Regions from separate parts of the Priestia sp. ST2 genome, predicted to be linked through region 1. Evidence: riboswitches for the same ligand, from Rfam matches in the RefSeq annotation. Region 1 holds a riboswitch; each other region holds the start of a gene.

The links. Region 1 has a riboswitch for cobalamin ahead of AC0KUU_RS18125 (cobyric acid synthase). Riboswitches for the same ligand answer to the same signal wherever they lie in the genome.
Region 2: linked by a shared signal. The riboswitch ahead of AC0KUU_RS00085 (ribonucleoside-diphosphate reductase subunit alpha) and the one ahead of AC0KUU_RS18125 (cobyric acid synthase) in region 1 are both predicted to bind cobalamin.
Region 3: linked by a shared signal. The riboswitch ahead of AC0KUU_RS25845 (HoxN/HupN/NixA family nickel/cobalt transporter) and the one ahead of AC0KUU_RS18125 (cobyric acid synthase) in region 1 are both predicted to bind cobalamin.

What each region holds. Positions count from the first base shown of each region.
Region 1 covers NZ_JBVVNT010000004.1:188,738-196,720, forward strand. The annotation lists gene AC0KUU_RS18120 (FecCD family ABC transporter permease) at 1-257, opposite strand, end outside; gene AC0KUU_RS18125 (cobyric acid synthase) at 463-1,989, opposite strand; cobalamin riboswitch at 2,082-2,261, opposite strand; gene AC0KUU_RS18130 (YdcF family protein) at 2,409-2,972, shown strand; gene AC0KUU_RS18135 (APC family permease) at 3,031-4,602, opposite strand; gene AC0KUU_RS18140 (nitroreductase family protein) at 5,029-5,676, opposite strand; gene AC0KUU_RS18145 (SDR family oxidoreductase) at 5,946-6,695, opposite strand; gene AC0KUU_RS18150 (DHH family phosphoesterase) at 6,717-7,688, opposite strand.
Region 2 covers NZ_JBVVNT010000001.1:12,866-20,848, forward strand. The annotation lists gene menD (2-succinyl-5-enolpyruvyl-6-hydroxy-3-cyclohexene-1-carboxylic-acid synthase) at 1-898, shown strand, start outside; gene menH (2-succinyl-6-hydroxy-2,4-cyclohexadiene-1-carboxylate synthase) at 902-1,711, shown strand; gene menB (1,4-dihydroxy-2-naphthoyl-CoA synthase) at 1,728-2,546, shown strand; gene AC0KUU_RS00075 (o-succinylbenzoate--CoA ligase) at 2,629-4,092, shown strand; gene menC (o-succinylbenzoate synthase) at 4,096-5,199, shown strand; cobalamin riboswitch at 5,479-5,664, shown strand; gene AC0KUU_RS00085 (ribonucleoside-diphosphate reductase subunit alpha) at 5,798-7,983, shown strand, end outside.
Region 3 covers NZ_JBVVNT010000008.1:61,391-69,373, reverse strand. The annotation lists gene AC0KUU_RS25880 (alanine/glycine:cation symporter family protein) at 1-869, opposite strand, end outside; gene AC0KUU_RS25875 (lipase family protein) at 1,124-1,876, shown strand; gene AC0KUU_RS25870 (DinB family protein) at 1,903-2,391, opposite strand; gene AC0KUU_RS25865 (hypothetical protein) at 2,738-2,977, shown strand; gene AC0KUU_RS25860 (type 1 glutamine amidotransferase domain-containing protein) at 3,024-3,548, opposite strand; gene AC0KUU_RS25855 (DoxX family protein) at 3,854-4,276, shown strand; gene AC0KUU_RS25850 (M20 family metallopeptidase) at 4,346-5,509, opposite strand; gene AC0KUU_RS25845 (HoxN/HupN/NixA family nickel/cobalt transporter) at 5,739-6,536, opposite strand; cobalamin riboswitch at 6,670-6,852, opposite strand; gene AC0KUU_RS25840 (organic hydroperoxide resistance protein) at 6,958-7,377, opposite strand; gene AC0KUU_RS25835 (undecaprenyl-diphosphatase) at 7,530-7,983, opposite strand, start outside.

The DNA.
Region 1 (7,983 bases):
ATTGAAAGCGAAGCTCCTACTAAAAATGCCACCAGTACTCTTGGAAAACGAATTTGCCAAATGATTAAATCCATGTTTTCCGGACCGTGATATAAGGATAGCCCGGTAAGGTGGCCAATAATAATTTTGATTGTATCTCCTACGGTTAACGAAACTGTACCAATAAATACGCCCATAATTATCGAAGTACATACAATAAATAAACTGACTATGTATAAAATAGATGCTTTGTTAAAAAAAATACGTTTAAAAATCAATACGTTCAGCTCCTCTAGGAAACGAGGCGTGATGTTTTATATTACATTAACCATTCATTTTCCTGTCCATAAACCATGCTTCCACCATGCATTAAGTTGGAAACAATCATCTTTTATTTGTTACGAGTGCTAGACTGTTGAACTGTGCAACGTAGAATAGCGTACTAAAGTTCTTGGTAAAAAAACAAGCGAAAGCCTCTACAAGCTATACTTTTTGTGTTTGCTCCGGACCTTTATAGTTGTCTATTAACTGATACAGCTTTTCCATATCTACGGCTTCTCTCACATATGCTGCTGCTTTTGAAAAAGACTCCTCTTTTTGCAGGCGACTGTTGAATGTGTCCGTAATAGGCGGCAATTTTTTATGTTTACGAATTTGATTAAGCAAAGCTCTGCGCAAAGAATCGTTATGAAACATATCATGAACATACGTGCCAATGACATTGTCTTTAACCGTTCCTTCTTTTTCATGCTCTACCACTGCAAAAGCTTTCGTGGTGCTCTTAGAAACCGTCTTTCCCATATGAATTTCGTAGCCTTCAATCGAAACTCTTTCATTTTCTAACTGGACATACCCAGAAACTCTTTCTGTTTTTTTGCTGGTTGTCATAACCGTTTCCACTGGAAGCAAGCCCAGCCCTTTAATGGACTCAATCCGAGATTCTACTGCATCAGGGTCTGTAATTGTCTCCCCTAGCATTTGATATCCTCCGCAGATGCCAATGACGTGAACGTTCGTTGTGTTCAAGACTTGATTAATGGCTAGATCCAGGCCGCTTTCTTGTAAAAACTGAGCATCTTCAATCGTATTTTTGCTTCCTGGCAAAACAATTAAATCAGGCGTACCTAATTGCGACGGCTTGGTTACAAGCCTCACGTGACAGTCTTCTTCTAAGCTTAAAGGATCGATGTCTGTAAAATTTGAGATGCGCGGGTACGAGATGACCGCAATATCAATTTCTTTTAAGGGATTCACAAGCGTTGAGTAATTTCTAAGTGATAACGAATCTTCCGCATCAATTTCCACGTTGTTCATATAAGGAATAACTCCTAGAACCGGAACACCCGTGTATTCTTCAAACCACTTCAACCCTGGTTTTAAAAGTTCTAAATCTCCTCGGAATTTATTAATTAACACTCCGATAACTCTAGACTTGTGTTCATCTGGAAGCAATTGAAGAGTACCCACTAGGCTCGCGAAAACGCCACCTTTATCAATATCTCCTACTAACACAACAGGCGCTTCTGCTATTTTTGCAACGCGCATATTTACGAGTTCTCGATCGTTCAAATTGACTTCGGCAGGACTTCCAGCGCCTTCAATCACAATTCGATCATAATGATTGGCAAGCTCTTTATAAGCTTCCGTGATAACGTTCAAACCTTCATTAAAAAATTCTTGCCGATACTGAAAAGCAAACATATTACGTAGCGGTTTTCCGTGAACAACTATTTGAGATTCATGATCACGAGTAGGTTTAATTAAAATAGGGTTCATATTGGTTGTTGCTTCTACTCCAGCCGCTTCTGCTTGAATTCCTTGCGCTCTGCCAATTTCTTTTCCATCCATTGTAATGTATGAATTAAGCGCCATATTTTGCGATTTAAACGGTGCAGTTTGATAGCCGTCTTCTTTAAAAATACGGCAAAATGCTGTAGCAATCATGCTTTTTCCAGCGTCTGAGTGCGTTCCTTGAATCATAAGCGGTTTTCCTTTTTTCACTTTTTCCACTCCCTACCACATAAAAAAACCTTAACTGTAAAAGTCAAGGTTTGGTCATGCGCTCATTAACACATTGTCTTGACTTATTTCTCCCACCGAAAAATAAGGGGTTTTTAAAAGCAGGTCTCCTGGCTTATGCTTCATTTTACTTCTGCACCCTTCCTAGTTTGACTAGTGGGTCTTTGCAGGTTCATCCACATTTACAGTAGCGGGGGCTGCACCGGATTTACACCGATTTCCCTATTATCCTCCTTAGAGGCACTTTTAAAATCATTTATTCTTTATTGTAACGAATTTTATAACCATTCACAATAACGATTTTCTTCTATTATTATATATTACTGTGTTTATACTTATTTGGGTCTCGTATGCTATAATAACAATTATTTTCCAAACATCTTATGGAATAGCTAGGAAGGTGCTCACAGTTGAAGAAAAAAATCATTTATGTCTTTATCAGCGTGTTTGTTCTTTATATAGCAATCACATCTTTTTGTATGTATCAAACTGCTCACAAGCCTGTTCCACAAAACGCAGATTATGTGCTCATTTTAGGTTCTAAAGTAGATGGTGACCAAATGTCTCCTAGTTTAAAAGAACGAGTAAAGACGGCCTTATCTTATTTACAAGCAAATCAACAAACAAAAGTTATCGTAACGGGCGGAAAAGGATCCGATGAAGAAATTTCTGAAGCAGAGGCAGCCTATCGTTTTCTGCGGAAAGAAGGAATTAAGAAGAATCGAATTATAAAAGAAGATCAGTCAACTTCTACTTTTGAGAATTTTACTTTTACTAAACAGAAAGTTGATATTCAACACAAAAAAGTCGTACTTGTTAGCAGTGATTTTCATTTATTTCGCGCCTCTATTATTGCCAAACGTCAAGGCTTTGACGTTTATCCTTTAGGTGCAAAAACACCAAATTCAATTAAACTTCAAGCCTACTTTCGTGAGTATGCTGCTATTTTAAAAACATGGCTGTTTGATAAATAAATAGAGTAAGTAGCTCTACAAATAAAAAACACGGCATGAATTCATGCCGTGTTTTTTATTAATCATCTGTATCGATAACTGCTTTTGGTAAACCTGTGTATTTCGCCCAGTAGAAAATACCAAGTGAAACAAGGGCAATTAAAATTAAGTCAAGCGGGTTGCTTAGCACACCTTGTCCTCCACCAAATGAACCTAGATAAGAGATAACAAGCATAATAATATAATAAGCAACTAGCCACCAAGCAGATTTAAGCTGCTGTGCAAATTTTACAACGTCAGTTGGTACGTATTTCTTAAACGCTACGTAGATAACAACCATTAGAAGCTGTGATCCTAGCAGCCAAGAAATTGTCGTCCACCCTGACCAATATACGATGTATGAACAGAAAATAAATGAAACAGGAGCAATAACGCTCATGCCTTTTAATTTAAAAGGTTTTTTAAGGTCTTTTGCATTTACTCTGAATGCAGCAGCTGAAATTGGCGCAATCGCATAAGACAGAATAAGTGCCACTGAACATACGTTTACTAGCGCTTCCCAAGAAGGAAATGGCAGTGTCCAGAATACGGACATTCCAAATGATAGCCATAGTGACGCACGTGGAATTCCTGTTTTCTTATCTACTTTTGAGAAACGTTTAAATAATGTTCCATTACGAGACCAAGCATAAACTAAACGAGAAGTTGTATTCATGAAGATGTTCCCGTTACCGCCTGGTGATAAAATAGCATCAAAAATAACAAGCGTTACTAACCAGCCAAGGCCTAAAATAAGTGCAATATCTTTAAATGGTAAAGAGAATTGCTCTTGAATTGTTCCCCATCCTCCTGATAGCATATCAGCCGGGATGTTACCAATGAACAATACTTGCAGTGCTGTGTAAATAATCGCTGAAAGTACAATACAGATAATGAGCGCGATTGGAATATTACGCTGCGGGTTTTTAACTTCACTGGCTACAGAAACAATAGGGTGAAGTCCTAGGTAAGCAAACATAACGCCACCTGTTGAAATGGCTGCTTGGATACCATTAAAACCAAACGGAGCAAAATCGCCAGTTGTAAAGTTAGCTGATTTAAAGTGATAAGCCAACACGACGATAATTGTAAGAGGAACCGCATATTTGAACACAGATATAATGACATTTGACTTAGCAAATGCTTTTACACTTACGTAGTTAATGATAAAAAATAGCGTTAATAACGCGAACTGAAATAACCAGCCGATTGTAGTAGGCGATTCAGAACCATGTTTAGTTAGACCAGGAAGCCAAAACGCAACATACTGACGTACAGCCGTTACCTCGATGGCAATCAAACTTGTGTAAGCAATAATGGTAATGAATGAAATTAAGTAACCCACTAAATGACCATGTGAGTAAACCGGATAACGGATAATTCCACCGGTACGCGGCAGCGCTGCTCCAAGTTCAGCATACACTAAACCGATAAGTAAAATAATGACTCCGCCAATCAGCCACGAAAAACTTCCGGCTGGACCAGCCTTTGACGCTACGTTACTAACCGCAAATAACCAGGCGGAACCAAAAATAGCTCCCATCCCAATTAACGTTAGGTCAAGTAAAGATATTGATTTTTTAAATTTTCCTTGATTTCCTTGATCAGACATAAAATCCTCCTTTAAAATTCCCACTCCACATATCTACGCCCTTGCGTCCGATATGGGATTCTTTACATCATCCTCCTCTTACTAAGACCTCACAAGTGGATATGTTAACAAATATTCTCTAAAAAACCAAGTTAAAAACTTTATTTTTTTGTAAAACATCGTTGAATTGCTTATGTATAGCGCATAAATTCCACAGAAGATTTGAGGACTACTCCTCCTATTTAACCGCATTTTTCTTAGGTTAAACATAAAAGAATATTCAAACTATTTGCTGAAAAAAAAGAGGCTGAGACATAACGAAATCAACCGCTAGAAGCAGCTACATACGCAACACCTACGCTTGCCGTACCAATGAAAAAATCCGAACGATTTATCGTTCGGATTTTGCTTCAACTAAAATAATTTTGTCCGTACCTCTTATTTTGCTTATTTAAATACTTTTACACGTTCAGTTAGCGGTTGAAATTCTTTTTCTCCCGCAGGTGACACAGGATTACCAAATGGCATTTGGGCAATTAATTTCCATGAGCTTGGAATATTCCAAGCTGCTTTTACTTCATCGTCAATCAATGGATTGTAATGCTGTAATGTTGCTCCTAGACCTTCGAGCTCAAGCGCTGTCCAAATCACATGCTGCAGCATGCCTGATGATTGGTTAGACCAAACCGGGAAATTTTCGCTGTAAGATGCAAACTGCTTTTGGAGCCCTTCCACTACTTCTTGATCTTCAAAGAAAAGAACTGTTCCATAGCCGCTTCCGAATAAGTTCATTTTTTGATCCGTATCTGAAAAATTTTCAGCTGGAACAATTTTACGAAGCGTTTCTCTCGTAATATCCCATACTTTATCATGCTGTTCGCCAAATAAAACGACTACGCGTGCGCTTTGGGAATTAAATGCTGAAGGAGTATGTTCCACCGAAAAGTTGATAATTTCTTCAATTTTTTCTTCTGATATTTTTACATTTTTATCAATTGCATAAATAGAACGTCGGTTTTTAATTGCTTCATAAAAATCTTTTCCAACCTGTTGTTGATCACTTGATTTATCAAATAATTTATCTAAAAAACCCATTTTCCACACTCCTAATTGTTTGTTTTTTTAAGCTTAAATTGCATGTTTATACCCTTCCCCCTGATAAAAGGAGATAAACAAGATATAATGAATTCTTATATCTCTAATTCGAGATATTAAACTAAAAAATATTAATTGAAATTTAATTACTTTATGTAACTTACTTTACAATGATTATTTTGTTCTGTCAAGAAAAAATTATTATCTTTTTCTTTTGATGATTATATGAAAAAAGACTGCTAAATACGGCAGTCTTTTTTCGTAGATGCTTAATGTTCATAAATCATCTTTCGCGTCATTCCCCCGTCTACTACGAGGTTAGCTCCTGTTACAAAATCATTTTCAACGTTTGTTAAATACATACACGCTCTTGAGATATCCGCTGGCGTTCCCACCCGATTAGACGGATGCTGCGTATGATCGATTTCACGAAGGCCATCGTAGTCAGATGTCTCAATCCATCCTGGAGAAATAGCATTTACTGTGATGTTGTCATCACCAAGTGAAATGGAAAGTGCATGAGTTAAAGCAACGATTCCTCCTTTTGTAGCCGCATAGGCTTCTGTGTGAGGTTCAGACATTGTAGCTCTCGTAGACGCTAAGTTTACAATGGAGCCTCCGCTTTCGTTTTTTCTCATCACCTTAGCTGCTTCGCGAGAGCATAGAAACACGCTGCGCAGGTTCGTATTGATAATGTCATCCCATTCATCAATGGTTAGCTCATACGGTGATTTCCAGCGGGAAACGCCTGCATTATTAATCAAAATATGTATCGTTTCATACGTACTGACCGTTTTTTCAACGAGATTTAAAATGTCGCCTTCTTTTCGGACGTCTGTTTTCACAAAAATGGCTTCTCCGCCTTGTCTTTGAATAGCTTCTGCGTGACGCTCTCCTTCGGTTTCGTCCACATCTGCCAATACCACTTTTGCACCTTGTTTCGCGTATGCGCGGGATACATCTTTACCTATTCCGTTCGCAGCTCCGGTAACAACAACAACTAAATCTTTAAACGACATATCATCTCCTCCTTATACGCTTTATTCACTTTTTTCTTCGTCTTTAAACAAGTGATCCGTGACGAAAAGAGCAAACGTTTCAGCCGTTAACTTGCATCCAGAAGCTTTTGGGTGACCTCCTCCTCCAAGGTGCCCAACAATTTCTGCTAAGTTGATTTCGTCTTTTACTGCACGGAACCCAATCTTTTGGCGTCCCATGTCCACCATAACGGAAAAGTCGATATCTTCGTTTTCTAGACACAGTGCATTTCCTAGCTCAGACTGATATGTATCCGCGAATACAATCCCTGCGTTGTACGCTGTGTTAGCAATTTCAACCCTTTCTTTTATGATTTGTTTTTGTTTATCATAAATGTATTTTTCAATCTTTTTTTCTTCTGCTTCTAGTAAAATTTCGTGTTTGTCCGTAAACGTAAATTCTTGCTTTTCAGTATGGTACGATTCACGAAGCGTTTCTAGAATGGTTTCTTTAAATTCTTCATGCGGGATTAGATAATATAGGTGATTAAGGCGCTTTGCTTTCAAGTTATTTTCATGGAACCAGTCCCACGTATCGAATAAGCGCACAAGTTCTACGTACTCATCAAGCAACGCCGTTTTTTGGAGCATGTTGTTGCGCACTAAGTAGTCGTAGAAAAGAGATGTAGCTGCCGTCTTTTTACCGTTTTCGTCTTCTGCAATAACATGAACCCAATCGTATTTCTGAGCTAGTGGAAGAGCAGAGATATGATGGTCAATAAGAGTGATTTTCTGGCCTTTTTTTACCAGTTCATTTAATTTTTCCGCTACTTCCTCATTTACGCTAATATCCGTTATGTATAAAGCTGTGTCTCCATCGTTTTCTTCTTCAATAAAATGTGTCACTGTGTCATTGATGCGGCCAATGCTTACCGTGCTGTAATCAAAGTTATCATCGCCAAACGCTAACCGACCCAATAGTGCTGGACTTACCCCGTCTAAATCGTTATGTGAAATTAATTTTATTTTTGTCATTAATCAAAACTCCTTTATTTTCAGTCGCCTTAGTATATGTACCGGCTTGTATATTATAGCAATTTCAGCATAAAAATGCTGTTATTTACTTTGAAGTGAAGTCAACGTTCAGACTTAGACTTACCTGTATCAAAAGAGAGTGAGACATAACTACATCGATTCAATCAACAGCTAGAAGCAACTACACACATGAAACCTACGCTCATCAATACCAATGAAAAAATCCGAACGAATGTGATTCTTTATCAAGAATCTCGATTCATCGTTCGGATTTTCTTTTAAATAACCTACTTTT
Region 2 (7,983 bases), on a different contig from region 1:
TTTTTATCCGGAAGTTGTCATTCGTTTTGGCGCGATGCCGGTATCGAAACCGCTATTGCAATTTTTGAAAGCCCACGAGCCGAAAGAAATGTTTGTAGTTGACCAAGGTAAAGGCTGGAGAGACCCTACTTTACGTTCGACAGTGATGATTGAAGCTGATGAGACATTATTTTGTGAAGAACTGATCAAGCGTCTTTCAGCGAATCAAGAGGAGTCTACTTCATGGCTGAGTCTGTGGAAAAAGATTAATGCTCAAACTGCACAGGCTCTGAGAACATTAACTTCCGGCCAGGAATGGTTCGAAGGACAAGTAGTTCAAGAAATTGTTGATGTAGTACCTGAAGGCACGGCTTTATTTGCTGGAAATTCAATGCCTGTTCGAGATATTGATTCTTTCTTCTTAAATACGGAAAAAGATATTCCACTCTTTGTAAATCGGGGTGCAAATGGAATTGATGGTGTAGTTTCGTCTGCTCTAGGCGTAAGCACGGCTTACGATCACACCGTTTTATTTATTGGTGACTTATCGTTTTATCACGATTTAAATGGTCTGCTGGCAGCTAAAATGCATAATTTAAATTTAACCGTTGTGCTAGTTAACAATGACGGCGGAGGAATTTTTTCATTTTTACCGCAGTCAAAACAAGAAAAGCACTTTGAATTTCTATTCGGTACGCCAACTGGATTAAACTTTGAGCATGCCACTCGTCTGTATGATGGCACATTTTCTTCAGCAAGCAGCTGGGAAGAATTTCGACATGCAATGAACCATGCTTTCACAAAAGGCGGTTTGCATGTTGTAGAGATTCGTACAACTCGTACAGAAAATGTAGAGACTCATCGCAGTTTGTGGAAACTTGTTTCCGAGGAAATAAATTTGTCAAACGGTGAGGAATAGGCAATGATGTATCAATTAGGTGGTGTATCTTACTATGTGCACACCGAGGGAAAAGGAGAGCCGCTGCTTCTGCTTCACGGCTTTACCGGCTCTTCTCAAACTTGGCGTACCTTTATGAAGAAATTCGCTAAAGACTATCAGGTAATTGCTGTTGATATTATTGGTCATGGCCAATCAGCAGCTCCCAAAGAAATCAAACCATATTCAATGGAAGCAGTTGTTGAAGCACTGCATGAGCTTCTTCAACAGCTATCTTTATCACAGGTGAATGTAATTGGATATTCGATGGGAGGAAGGCTTGCTCTTTCATTTGCCCAGCGATATCCACACCATGTGAAAAAGTTGGTATTAGAAAGCGCATCGCCTGGTTTAAAAACGCGAGAAGAACAAAAGCTAAGAAAAGAAAAAGATGAACAGCTGGCGAGCCGCATTATGAAAAATGGAATTGAAGAATTTGTGAACTTTTGGGAGGGAATTCCTCTTTTTAGTTCTCAAAAGCAATTGCCTAGCCATGTTCAAGAAGCGGTGCGTAAAGAAAGACTTTCGCATACAGAAATCGGCCTTTCCAACAGTTTGAAAGGAATGGGAACAGGAGTCCAGCCGTCCCTTTGGGAGAAGCTGGACGATCTGTTGATGCCGGTTTTGCTTATTACAGGAGAAGTAGATCAAAAGTTTTGTTTAATTTCCAAAGAAATGCAAACATTAATACCAAATGCTACTCCTAGAATTATTTTAGGGACAGGCCATGCAATTCACGTGGAACAACCCGAGATTTTTGGTAGAATAGTAAGTGAGTTCTTAGCTACTACATAATTAGGAGGAAATAAAGATGACAGTTGAATGGACATCAGCACGTCAGTATGAAGACATTTTATACGAAACATATAACGGAATCGCTAAAATTACGATTAACCGTCCGGAAGTGCACAATGCATTCCGTCCAAAAACGGTAATGGAATTGATCGATGCATTTGCTTATGCTCGTGACGATGCAAGTATTGGAGTAATTGTATTAGCAGGTGCTGGAGATAAAGCATTTTGCTCAGGCGGAGACCAAAAAGTTCGCGGCCACGGCGGCTATGTAGGAGAAGATGAAATTCCACGTCTAAACGTTCTGGATTTACAGCGTTTAATTCGCGTAATTCCAAAGCCGGTTGTTGCGATGGTATCAGGCTATGCAATTGGCGGAGGCCACGTTCTTCATGTTGTATGTGACTTAACAATTGCAGCGGATAACGCAGTCTTTGGGCAAACAGGTCCTAAAGTGGGAAGCTTCGATGCAGGATATGGCTCTGGTTACTTAGCTCGCATCGTAGGTCATAAGAAAGCGCGTGAGATCTGGTTCTTATGCCGTCAGTACAACGCTCAAGAAGCACTAGACATGGGATTAGTAAACACGGTCGTTCCATTAGAACAGCTTGAAGCTGAAACAATTCAATGGTGTGAAGAGATGTTAGAAAAAAGTCCAACCGCTCTTCGTTTCTTAAAAGCAGCATTTAATGCTGATACGGATGGCTTAGCTGGTATCCAGCAATTTGCGGGTGACGCAACGCTTCTTTATTACACAACCGATGAGGCAAAAGAAGGTCGCGATGCATTTAAGGAAAAACGCAATCCAGACTTCCAACAGTTCCCACGTTTCCCTTAAACAGCTGAAACAGCTTGGTGATTATCATCAGGCTGTTTTTTCAATTTAATTTAGTTAATCAGTATAAAAAGGAGAGAAATTCATGAGTAGCCAAACGATTCCTAATGGGCTTATGCAAAGAGCATATTTGACGCCAAATCGAGTGGCGGTAGAAACACCGCAAACGTCTCTTACGTTTCAAGAGCTTCATAAACGTGTTCAAAAAGTAGCACAGCAGCTTTCGTTTAACGGTGTAAAGCAAGGTGATACCATTGCTTTACACATGAAAAATAGAGTGGAGTTTATCGAGATTTTACATGCGATTTCTTATATTGGCGCCCGGTTGCTGCTCGTCAACACGCGTTTGACAAACGAAGAAATTAATTATCAGCTAACAGATGCAAACGTGTCGTTGCTTATTGCGGATGAAACATTTTTAATTAGAGAATTCCAAAGTTCCATTACTCAGCTTACTTTACCTGCTTTAAAAAGTTCTCCAGAAGCAGAAACAGGTTTTCAAAAAACGTGGAATCTCGAGGACACATTCACCATTATGTATACGTCTGGAACAACAGGTCATCCAAAAGGAGTGCTGCAGACATATGGAAATCACTGGTGGAGTTCCGTTGGCTCAGCGCTTAATTTAGGATTAAATGAAAAAGACTGCTGGCTTATAGCGGTTCCTTTGTTTCATATTAGTGGCTTATCTATTTTAATGCGGAGCGTCTTTTACGGAATGAAAATCATTTTAGAAGAACGGTTTGAAGCAAGAGCAGTAAATGAAGCCATTGAAAACAAAGGGGTAACGATTATTTCGGTTGTTACTTCTATGCTGTCCAATATGCTTGATGAATTAGCTGAACGCAAGTATCCAAATACGTTTCGCTGTATGCTTTTAGGAGGAGGACCTGCACCGCTTACTATTTTAGAGGCTTGTGTGAATAAAGAAATTCCTGTTTATCAAACGTATGGAATGACAGAAACATCTTCACAGTTCGTTACGCTTTCACCTGAAGACAGTTTGCGAAAACTGGGATCAGCAGGTAAACCATTATTTCCATGTGCAATGAAAATTGTAGATGAAAAAGGAAATGAGACCAGCGAAGCAGGAGAAATCATTGTTAAAGGTCCAAATGTTACAAAAGGATACCTAAATAAACCTGAGGCTACTCAAAAAGCAATTCAACAAGGCTGGTTCTATACAGGAGATATCGGGAAAGTGGATGAAGAAGGCTTTCTATATGTGTTAGACAGACGTTCAGACCTTATTATTTCAGGTGGAGAAAATGTATATCCAGCTGAAATTGAAAATGTTTTGTTGAAGCATCCCGCTGTTAAAGAGGCCGGTGTAACGGGAGTAGCTGATGAAAAATGGGGACAAGTGCCAGCTGCATGTGTTGTTGTAAACGAAGACGTTTCAGATGAAGAATTATCTTTACACATTCAACAATTTTTAGCAAAGTACAAACTTCCAAAGTATTTCGTTCGAGTAGAGGAGCTGCCGCGAACGGCTTCTAATAAAATCATACGCCGGAAGCTATCATCGTTCATACAGAAAGGGAGCTAATCGATGATTATAAAAAAAGTACATCTTTATAAAATTGACATGAAGCTTCTTTCTCCTTTTTCAACAAGCTATGGTACGGTGCAGGATCGAGAATTGATTTTGCTTGAAGTAGAAGATGAACAAGGATTTACAGGGTGGGGAGAAGTCGTTGCTTTTTCATCTCCTTGGTATACGGAAGAAACGATTCAGACGTGTTTTCATATGTTAGACGATTTTTTAATTCCCTCGCTTCTTCATAAGCAGCTTCAAAAACCAGAGGATGTTCAAAAGCTATTCAAACCTCTAAAGCGAAATAACATGGCTAAAGCAGCTTTGGACTGTGCTGTATGGGATTTGTATGCAAAGCGGCAAAATAAGCCGTTATCTGAAGTAATTGGCGGAGTAAGGCCTGCTGTAGAAGCTGGAGTGGTAGTTGGCTTAAATGACATTTCCGTAATGAAAGAACAAATAAAGACTTACATGAAAGATGGCTATAAGCGCTTTAAAGTGAAAATTAAGCCGGGTGCTGACTATGAGCTACTGAAACAAATTCGAGATGAATTTCCAAGCATTCCTCTTATGGCTGATGCCAATTCAGCTTATACGTTAAGCGATAGTGATTCATTGAAGAAACTAGATGAATTGAATTTAATGATGATCGAACAGCCGTTAAGTTCTGATGATATCCTTGATCATCGATTGTTACAAAAGCAAATAAAGACGCCGATTTGCTTAGATGAAAGTATTGTGAGCTATGAAGATGCACGTCATGCAATCGAACAAGAAAGCTGTAAGATTATCAATGTGAAAATCGGGCGAGTTGGCGGAATGTCCGTAGCAAAGCAAATTCATAATTTATGCGCCCAGCATGGTGTAAAACTTTGGGTTGGAGGAATGTTAGAAGGAGGGATTTCACGAGCTCATAACATTGCCCTTGCCACACTGCCTTCTTTCACGATACCAGGTGATATTTCTGCGTCGTCTCGCTATTGGGAAAAAGATATTATTAAGCCCGAAGTAGAGGTAGAAGCCGGAGTAATAAAGGTGAAGGGAAAACCGGGGATAGGATACGATATTGATAAAAAGTTTATCAAAACAATCACAGCATTTGAAAAAGAATACAAATAATTAACAACCGTTTTTTGATGAAAAACGGTTTTTTTATTGAGGTTGTCAATGTTTAGTAGAAAAATAGGACAAATTTTTTAAAAAGAGCACATTGTTCCATCAAGCGTGTCAAAACATGTTATGATGGAATAGTTTGATGAAAAAAGTCGAAGAGTTTTATCGTAAAAAACAAAATTATTTTTGAAAATAGGTTGATAGTTTTCTAAGTTGTCCTATATAATGTGTTTATAACATAACACAATATGTTGTTTTGAAATCCATAATAAAATACTATATTTTGTGTTTTCCAGTGAAAAAGGTGTCTGATAAAAAGACTTAAAAGGGAATTTGGTGAAAATCCAAAGCTGTCCCCGCAACTGTGAATGCTGATGAAATAAGGAAATCCACTGTGAGTAAACATCATGGGAAGGCCTTAAAGTAAAAAGAAGCATAAGTCAGGAGACCTGCCTTTTTTATGTCGTTTTATCTTCTTCGGGAGGTGAGAGGGTAGAGCGAGGATTGAGAAAAGACTTAGTGTCTTCTTCTATCTTCGTTCTATTCGCTCACCGAGGTACGGTGAGCGATTTTTTATTTTGAAGTGAAGAGAGGAGCCATATTTATGGTGAATACATTAAAGCCTACAATTCTACATGAATTAACTGCATATATTGAACGTTTAAAAAAAGAATTTACGCAGCTTGATTTTTCTTTGTATGAGGAAAAGGTTATTCAAACTGTTACAGTAAAGGAAAATATGACGGACGAAAAGGTTGCAAACGTCCTAATTTTGGCAGCCTTAGAGCGTATTTCAATGGAAGAACCCGATTGGACGTACGTAGCGGCAGACGTCTACTTAAACGAACTATATCGAAAAGCAGCGGACAACCGAGGTTACGATAAAAAAGAGAAGTACGGTTCGTTTTATCAGCTTATTCAAGAACTAACAAAAATCGGCATTTATAATAAGCAGCTATTAAAAACATATACAGAAGAAGAAATTAATGAAATTGCTTCAGTCATTATTCCTGAACGCGACCGTTTATTTACATACATTGGATTGTTGACATTAGCAGATCGCTATTTAGCGACATCACATGATAAGCGCGTATACGAATTACCGCAAGAACGTTTTCTTATCATTGCTATGACGCTGATGTCTCAAGAAAAGAAAGAAAATCGAACAGCATTAGTAAAAGAAGCGTATTGGGCGCTTTCTAGTCTATATATGACGGTTGCCACACCAACACTTTCAAACGCAGGAAAGAGCTACGGACAGCTATCTAGCTGCTTTATTGATACGATTGATGACAGCTTACGCGGTATTTATGATAGCAATACAGATTTGGCCACGCTTAGTAAAAATGGAGGCGGAATTGGTGTCTACCTCGGTCATATTAGAAGCCGAGGAAGTGATATAAAAGGTTTTAAAGGCGTATCATCAGGAACAATTCCATGGATGAAACAGCTAAATAATACGGCTGTAAGTGTCGATCAGCTAGGTCAACGACAAGGAGCTATTGCCGTATATTTAGACGTATGGCACAAAGACATCTTTTCATTCTTAGACGCGCGTTTGAACAATGGTGACGAACGTCAGCGCACGCATGATTTATTCACTGGCGTATGTTTGCCAGATTTGTTTATGGAAAAAGTAGAGGCACGTGAAGACTGGCACTTATTCGATCCTCACGAAGTTCGTACGCTGATGGGCTACTCGTTAGAAGATTTTTATGATGAAGAAGAAGGCAGCGGTTCGTTCCGCACTCGTTACGCTGAGTGTGTAAATAATGAACAGCTTTCAAGAGAAACAGTACCTGCTATTGAAATCTTCAAGCGCATTATGCTTTCCCAGCTTGAAACCGGAACGCCTTATATGTTTTATCGTGATACGGTTAACCGAGCTAATCAAAACCGCCACGAGGGCATGATCTACTGCAGCAACTTATGTACAGAAATTACGCAAAACCAAAGCACAACGGTCGTAACAGAGGAAATTACAGAAGACGGAAAAATTATTATTACAAAGAATCCGGGCGATTTTGTTGTATGTAATCTTTCTTCTATCAACTTAGCGAGAGCCGTAACTGAAGATGTGCTTGAACGTTTAATTCCAATTCAAGTACGCATGCTTGATAACGTTATTGAGTTAAATGATTTGCCAGTACTTCAAGCAAAACTAACAAACCAAAAGTACCGCGCAGTAGGACTTGGCACATTTGGTTGGAACCATCTGCTTGCCTTAAAGAAAATAGCATGGGAAACAGATGAAGCGGTAGCATATTGCGATGAATTGTACGAGCAAATTGCTTACTTAACCGTACAGGCAAGCATGAACTTAGCTAAAGAAAAAGGTGCATATCCATTATTTAAAGGCTCAGATTTTGAGTCAGGCGCTTATTTTGAAACACGTAAATACACAAGCGAAGCGTGGAGTGAACTGCGTAACGAAGTTCAAAGCAATGGGATAAGAAATGGCTACTTAATGGCTGTAGCACCTAATTCATCAACATCTATTATCGCGGGTTCTACTGCAAGTATTGATCCGATTTTCCGTAAGTTTTATTCAGAGGAAAAGAAAAACTATAAAATCCCGGTGACGGCACCAGATTTATCACCAGCAACAAACTGGTATTATAAGTCCGTTTATTTAATTGATCAGCACTGGAGCATTAAGCAAAACGCCAAGCGCCAGCGCCATATTGATCAATCCATTTCATTCAACTTATATGTGCAAAATGATATCCGAGCAAAAGAGCTGCTGGATCTTCATATGACGGCATGGAAAGAAAAGTTAAAAACGACCTA
Region 3 (7,983 bases), on a different contig from region 1:
ACAAGACCTTGTTTCGCCGGATGTGAAACTTCTGCTGCAGCTGCTGCGTGAGGTCCTGTACCTTGTCCTGCTTCGTTTGAATAGATGCCTCGCTTAACTCCCCAAGAAACAGCTAAACCAACAATTCCTCCAAAAGCAGAATCTAATGCAAAAGCACTTTTAAAAATAAGAGCGATAACTCCCGGCAACTCGGAAATGTTCATGGCAATAATAATAAGAGCTAAAATAATATACCCAAGTGCCATAAAAGGTACAACGAATTGGGCCACTCCTGCAATACGCTTAACGCCTCCAAAGATAATAAAAGCAAGAATAATAACTAATCCTACTGCTGTAACCGTTGGACTAACGCCAAATGCGTTGTCGATTCCAAGCGCGATGGAGTTAGACTGAACGCCCGGCATTAAGATACTCATCGCAACAAGTGCTGCAATAGCAAATAAAATGCCATACCATTTCATACCCGTTCCTTTTTCAATGTAGTACGCTGGGCCACCTCGATATTGGCCATCTTGTTTAACTTTATAAATTTGAGCAAGTGTTGATTCGATGAATGCACTAGAAGCACCAATAAAAGCAACTGTCCACATCCAAAATACAGCCCCTGGACCTCCAAACGCGATAGCTGTCGCAACTCCAGCAATGTTTCCTGTTCCGACTCGTCCCGACAGCGCTAGAGACAGGGCTTGGAAGGAAGAAACTCCTGCTTCTGAACTTTTACCTTGAAACATCAGCATAATCATGTCTTTTAAGTGTCTCACCTGCAAAAACCTCGTTAAAATTGAGAAAAACAGGCCAATCGCAAGACACCCATAAATAACAGGCGTGCTCCATAGCACATTATTCAAACTCGTTACAAATTGCTCCAAACGATAACCCCCTTATTTTACATTCAGACTATTTTAAATTATAAGTTAAATTATAAATTTTAACAATAAAACTCTAAATTAAAACTAATTTTTAGTTAAAATATACAAAAAAACTTGTAAAATCCTCAAAAACATCCAACAATAAACCGTTTACATTCCGTAATTATTGCTTTCAAAAGAGGGGTATCTGCACCTTTCTTCTCAGGAACACATAGGCTATAGGAGTTATTTTCTATTAGAAGGTGTGAAAAACAATGATGAGAATAGAGCCTTTATTTTATCGTCCTTTAGCTCTAGACCTTCTTTATGCGTGCGTCTTAGCTTATAAGCAATACGCACAGGGAGGCACATTTGATGTACCTGAAGGCTACCGGCTTATTAAATCGTTTAAAGCTTCTGCCGTAGGGGTGCAAGAATGGTTTGGTTTTATTTTAGAATCTGATGACTCTATCGTAATTGCCTTTCGAGGAACTCAATCTGAGGCAGACTGGATTGCTGATGCTCGCATTAGGCAGCGCCCTTATCCATACAATCAACAAGCTGGTCTCGTTCACGAAGGTTTTTTAGCCGTTTACGAATCATGCCGTGATGAAATTTTTGAAACATATCAGTCCCTTACCCCCAAGCCACTTTATATAACGGGGCATAGCCTAGGTGGTGCACTCGCTGCTCTTCATGCCTTAGATGTCGCCACAAACGCATCTTTTCCGGAAGTTACAATGTACAACTACGGAGCTCCTCGAGTAGGTGATCCTCAATTCGTTCAAACATACACAAATCTTGTTTCAAATAGCCGCTGTTTTGTTAACACGACGGATACGGTTCCTAAAATCCCTCCGAAGCGCCTTTATTCCCCTTCCACCAAGCAAACGATTTATTACGATCAAGATCCTCTGCAACTCTCGTTTACGATTCAAACAGGCTCTACCGTAGGGAATCATAATCCCCAAACATACAGTGTTGGTATTTGGATGATGTCGGACTATCCTATTTTGGTCCAAAAATAAAAAAACAGGCGGACTGCCTGTTTTTTTTATGCACCAATTGCTGTTTTGATTTCTTCTATTTGTTCTTGATGACGCTTTTCATGATAGCCAATAAAATCAATCCACTGCTTTAAATCCATTAACCCAAACACAGGGTGTGGAAATGATTTTTGCTTTAGCTTGTCTTCACTTGCTGTTTCTTCTAGCTCTATTAAAGCCGCTCTTGATTCTGCCAGCTTACTCTTCATCTCTTCTAATGTCTGCTTTTCATTAGAAGGCGTAACTTGAGCCGGTGCATCTACTTTTCGCGAACGGTCTACCGCTAAATGAAACGGCTTATCTTCAGTTGGCTGATCCACACCGTTTTCTAACTGATCCTTTACACGTGAAACAATCATGCGCTCCATCAAATATAAATGTTCTAATACTTGCATAACGCTCCATGTATTAGATGCTGGCTGTTGATTTAATTGTTCATATGTTAATGATTCTACACTTCTCAATACATCATTTCGAAACTGTTCATTTTTATTCATTTTTCATCCTCCTCTAGGATTCCTCTAACTTATCGTATCAAAAAACTCTTCCATATAAAAAAGATATCCCTTTATTTAACCATGTTTTAGCTGCAATTGTTTCACGTGAAAAAATCACATTTTCTATTTGACATAGATCAACTGAGGTGTTATATTTAGATTTCTGGCTTTTCTTTAAGAGCTGGACATAGTGAAAGTAACTTGAAAGGATGTATCGTACAATGCAAGGTAAAAATACTGGCATTCGACACATGTCTTTGAACAAAACTTATTCACACTGGATCGGCTTCGGAGCCGTAAGGATGCAAGAGAGGTAGGGCTTGCGTCGTTTAGGTTAATCGATCATGTGGAAAAACAAACCGCGGCAATGGATGAAATCCATGCAAGCACAATCAATGCTAATTGTGCCCTAACAACAACGAAACATACAAAAACCGTAATCATGGATTTTATAAAGAAAGTAATCATTTTGTTTTTACACTTGCAAAAGCAAGTTACTGATAAGAAACACGAACAAAAGCGAGCAGATGCATCTGCTCGCTTTTTTAATGATACTTTTTATTTACTTTATCATTTCTTTTTTTAACGGATCTTATAAAAAAGCCGAAACCAATGTGGTTTCGGCTTTTTTCTTATTGCTCTGCTAGTACATCAGCAAATGCTTTTGCATAAGGAGGAAGGTCTGGCGGACGGCGGCTTGAAATAATGTGGCCGTCGATTACGACTGCTTCATCATGCCAAATAGCTCCCGCATTTTCCATATCATCTTTGATTCCTGGCGTACTTGTTACGTTTCGGCCATCTAAGATTTTTGCAGAAATTAATACCCATCCTGCATGGCAGATTTGGCCGATTGGTTTTTGCTGTTCATCCATATGACGAACCATTTCAATTACTTCAGGATAGCGGCGCAGTTTATCCGGCGCCCAGCCCCCAGGTACTAAAATAGCATCATATTCAGCTGGATCAACATCTTTAAACGCGTAGTCCGATACGGCTGGAACACCGTATTTCCCCATGTACGTTTCGTTTGCTTTTTCTCCAACTAAATGTACTTCTGCTCCTTCTTCTCGAAGACGCATCACTGGATACCATAGTTCTAGATCTTCAAAGTCTGCACTAACAAGCGCAATAACTCTTTTATTTTCTAAACGCATCGTAACACCTCCGCCATCAGTATAGCATGTTGGAGAATAAGATTGAAAATAAGGGACTAACTTGTACATAATTAAAGGATTTTTCAAGTGCTCTTCAGAAAATTTTTGTATGCCAAATGGTCTAATTTTATATTTCCTCTTGACTGAGGACAAACATCACACTACAATGTGTAGTGTGATGTTCATAATGTTATAAAATTATCCAAATAAGAAAGACTTTCTGATTTAATTGCTACATTTCTTTTTTCGGGCTTTCACACTACATAATGTAGTGTTTTTCAAATACACTTAAAGGAGGAAGTAAAGTGAATAAAAACGTGGAAATTGGTTCACTTATTATTCGTTTAGTATTAGGTTTTACATTTTTAGTACACGGCTTTCAAAAATGGCAAGGCGGGATTGAAAATACAGTAGGGTTCTTCGATAGCTTAGGAATCCCTGGTTTCATGGCATATATTGTTGCAACCATTGAACTTGTAGGTGGGATTCTTATTATTCTTGGCCTAGCAACAAGAGTCGTATCTGCTTTATTTGTGGCAGTTATGCTTGGCGCCATTTTTACAGCCAAGCTTAAAAGCGGATTTGTTGGCGGGTTTGAATTTGATATTGCCTTAATTGCCATGTCTGCTCACTTATTTCTTGCAGGAAGCCAGTTCCTTGCTCTTGATGCAGTGGTATTCAAAAAGAAAGAAACTGCCTTTTCTCTTCAAGAAGAAAGCAGTAAATAAAAAAAGAAAGCTTATACTCTCCCAATATAAGCTTTAAGATTAGTCCCCGCCGTTTGAGGCGGGCTTTTTTTATATTTGCAGCAGCAAATTCGCAAATAAAGAAGAACGCTCGGACAACGTATCAATTTGAATATGTTCATATTCTGCATGTATTCCTTTTCCGCATGCTCCTAATCCATCCAGCGTGGGAACACCAATGGCCGCTGTAAAATTGCCATCACTTCCGCCGCCCACAGCTGCTTCTTCCAATTTCATACCCAGTTTCGCCGCGATTGACTGAGCGCATTCAAATAGCTCTTCCGTTTGTTTAGACTTGACCATCGGAGGACGATTCATGCCTCCCGTTACTTCGAGCTTAATCCCTTTTAAAATGGGTGTTAAATTCAAAATAATATCCGTCATGCGTTTTGCTTCTTCTTCTGTAGAAACACGTAAATCCACGTGCGCTTCTGCATATTCCGGCACTACATTTGTACCGCTGCCTCCCGTAAATGTCCCAACGTTAACCGTTGTACCTTTTTCATAATCTGTTAAGCCCTGCAAGAAAATCACTTGGCGCGCCAGCTCTTCAATCGCATTGATTCCTTCTTTGTGGTGATTACCCGCGTGTGCTGCTCGTCCCCATACTTTTACGGTGAAAATCCCCGCTCCTTTGCGCGACGTTTTTAACGCACCTGAACCCGCCACCGCTGGTTCCGCTACTAGCACTGCTTCACTTCTTTGTGCTTCTTCTTCAATGTATTTTTTAGAAGAAATTGACCCAATCTCTTCATCCGAATTACAGAAAAACACAATTTTTTTATCGAGCGATAAGCCAAGCTCTTGAATCGCTTTAATCGCCCATATAGATTGTACAATGCCGCCTTTCATGTCTAAAATTCCCGGACCATACAGCTTGTTTCCCTCCGTTCTTAGACTCAGCCTTCCCTTTTCCCATACCGTGTCAAAATGACCGATAATTAAAAGCTGCTTTTCTCCTTCTCCAATCGTAAATTTCAAGTGGTTTCCTACTTCTTTTTCTTCTATGATTTCGTACCCTACCCCTAACCGCTTTTGAAACAGCTGCGTTAAATACATTCCACACTGATCTACTAACTCTTTACTGTAGGACGGTGATTCTTTTTTCACAAATCCAATTAAATCTTCAAGCATATCTTGTTCGTGTTCTTTTAAATAACTAAACACGCTTTGTTCTACCATTACCTGACTCAAATCAATTCCTCCTCCAAACAACCCCTGCTGCTTGCATTAAATGCTTTTATTTATTTTACGTATAACTATGTTCTACGTTTCACATAACGACCTTAAATTATCCTTAATTATAATGGTTTTCAGACAATTTTCCATCCTTTAAATACAGATAATACTTTAACTTATTCATAACCGACCGAAAATAGCCATAAACTTCAACAAATTCATACAAAAAAGCTTCAATCTTCAACAGATTAAAGCTTTCGTTTGACTAATTGACATTTATTTTAATATTTTTTCCTTTTGACTTCACACTCACAAAAACAAACATAGACACTAAAAAAATAAACAGAATAACGCCAACCATTTCAAAGTTTACTTCGGCCCATGGGTTAAAGAAAGTGAATGCTAAATAGAACGACACACCATACGCGAGGACAACAATAACCCAGCCCATCAAGCGGGAAGCAGATTGTCCAAATTTACTCGATTCATTCACCATTTTATGTACAATCATCGAATCGATTGTATCTGTAAGCATCATGCCAAACATAAACACTAGTCCCAACAAAAGCGGCGTATACTTGCCTGCGTTCCCTGCAGCTAGAGACCACACGGCCGTTTGACTGACCGTTTCGGCTGCTAAAGCGAACAATGCCCCTACAAGAATAATTAAAAAAGGATTCGTTGTTCCTTTTGCGATTTTCGGAATAAACTTCCCTTTTAATCCGCTCAGCTGAAACTCTTCTTCTTTATTTTTAGTTCGAAGCAAATGATATGTGTTTAATGTTCCAATCAGAAAGAGAGAGATAATGGATACCCAAGATGCAAAATGATCGAAATATGAAGGAAACGTAAAATTCTTCATCACCACGCCCAGCACCCCGGCCGTGACGGCCACCATTCCTCCATGACCTAGTGAAAACAGCGTTCCAACCCACGGGGCAAAACGGCTGCCCATTCTCCAATTATATCGGGTCTGGCCATCAATAAAAGCTAAGTGATCTGCATCCAATCCGTGCCTGATTCCTAATAAAAAGACAAGTAAAAAAACTGATAAACCTTCCATTTCCTACACTCCTTTTTTTAAAATAAAACGTAAAAAAGCCTCAATTCTATAGAAATTGAGGACGTGTCGGCATATGAAAATAAACAGCAATTGCTCACTGCGTACCTTGATACACCGCCTCTTTCCTAGAAGAGTCAAGTGTACAGAATAGGTAGGTCTCCTGGCTTGAGATCATCATTTTCTACCGCCTTCCCCATTTTGAGTGACGATAAGATAGAAAACTCCCTGCTTACAGTGGCTGGACCGCTCGAGATTTGCACTCGATTCCCTGTTACCTCTTACGCTATGTAAGAGCACCTAAACTGTGCGAATGATTCATTTTCTTCCTCATTATACTAGTACCGCTTACAAATGAATAGAGAAAATTCAAATAAAAAAGCCCTGCTAAGCTTTACATGCTTAGCAGGGCTTTTTAAAGCAATTAAACTACTTCTATCGTTACGTCTACGTTGCCGCTGATTGCTTTTGAATACGGGCAGTATGAATGAGCTAGGTCTACATATTTTTTCGCTGTTTCTAAATCTAAGCCTTCGATATGTGCTTCAAGCGCTACTTCAATTTTCACTCCTTGATCAGCTTTATCAGGAAGCAGCTGAACAGTAGCTTTTACTTCACTGCTTTTGATTTCTACGTTATGTTTTTTCAACATAAATTCTAACGCGCTGTTGAAACAAGCACTGTATCCAGCTGCAAACAGCTGCTCTGGGTTTGTTGCTGTTGTTGCTTCTCCACCAAGCGCTGGAGGTGTTGCAACGTCTAAGTTAAAGATGTTATCTAAAGAGTGAACTTCTCCTGTTCTTCCACCTGTGTTAACGACTGTTGTTTCATATAAAGCTTTCATGTATAAACCTCTCCTCTTTTTCATTAATTTTATTAAAAGTTTTTTATTTATCGTTTCTATGATTTAATTGTACACAATTTAATTTTAAAAAACAAGTATTAAATACGTTAAAAATTTCCCAATAAAAAAAGCCGCGTATTTGCGACTTTTTCTTAATAATATTGAGACTGTTCGTCATAAGCTGATTTTCGAAAAATAGACAAGTTGGTAATGGACCTCATCAGTTTCGTATTAAAAATAACATAATGAATAAACAGCGCCAGCACGCAGCCTAAAACGGCTCCTGTTAACACATCGAATGGATAATGAACGCCAACCCATACGCGTGAAAAGGCAATGAGTACGCCCATGACAACCCACATGCGTCCTGAACGTTTGAAATGCAGCCAAATGGTAAAAGTGATAACTAATGCAGATGTAGCATGATCGCTTGGAAATGAAGAATTTGCGGCGTGATCAACAAGCTGATTCACGTGGTGAGAGATAAACGGACGATCTCGATAAGCAAATAAACTAATCACTTTATTGATAATGACTCCTGTGGCACAAGCACACAAAGCTTGAAATGCTACAACACGGCTGCCGTTTTTATTAATAAGTAAAAAC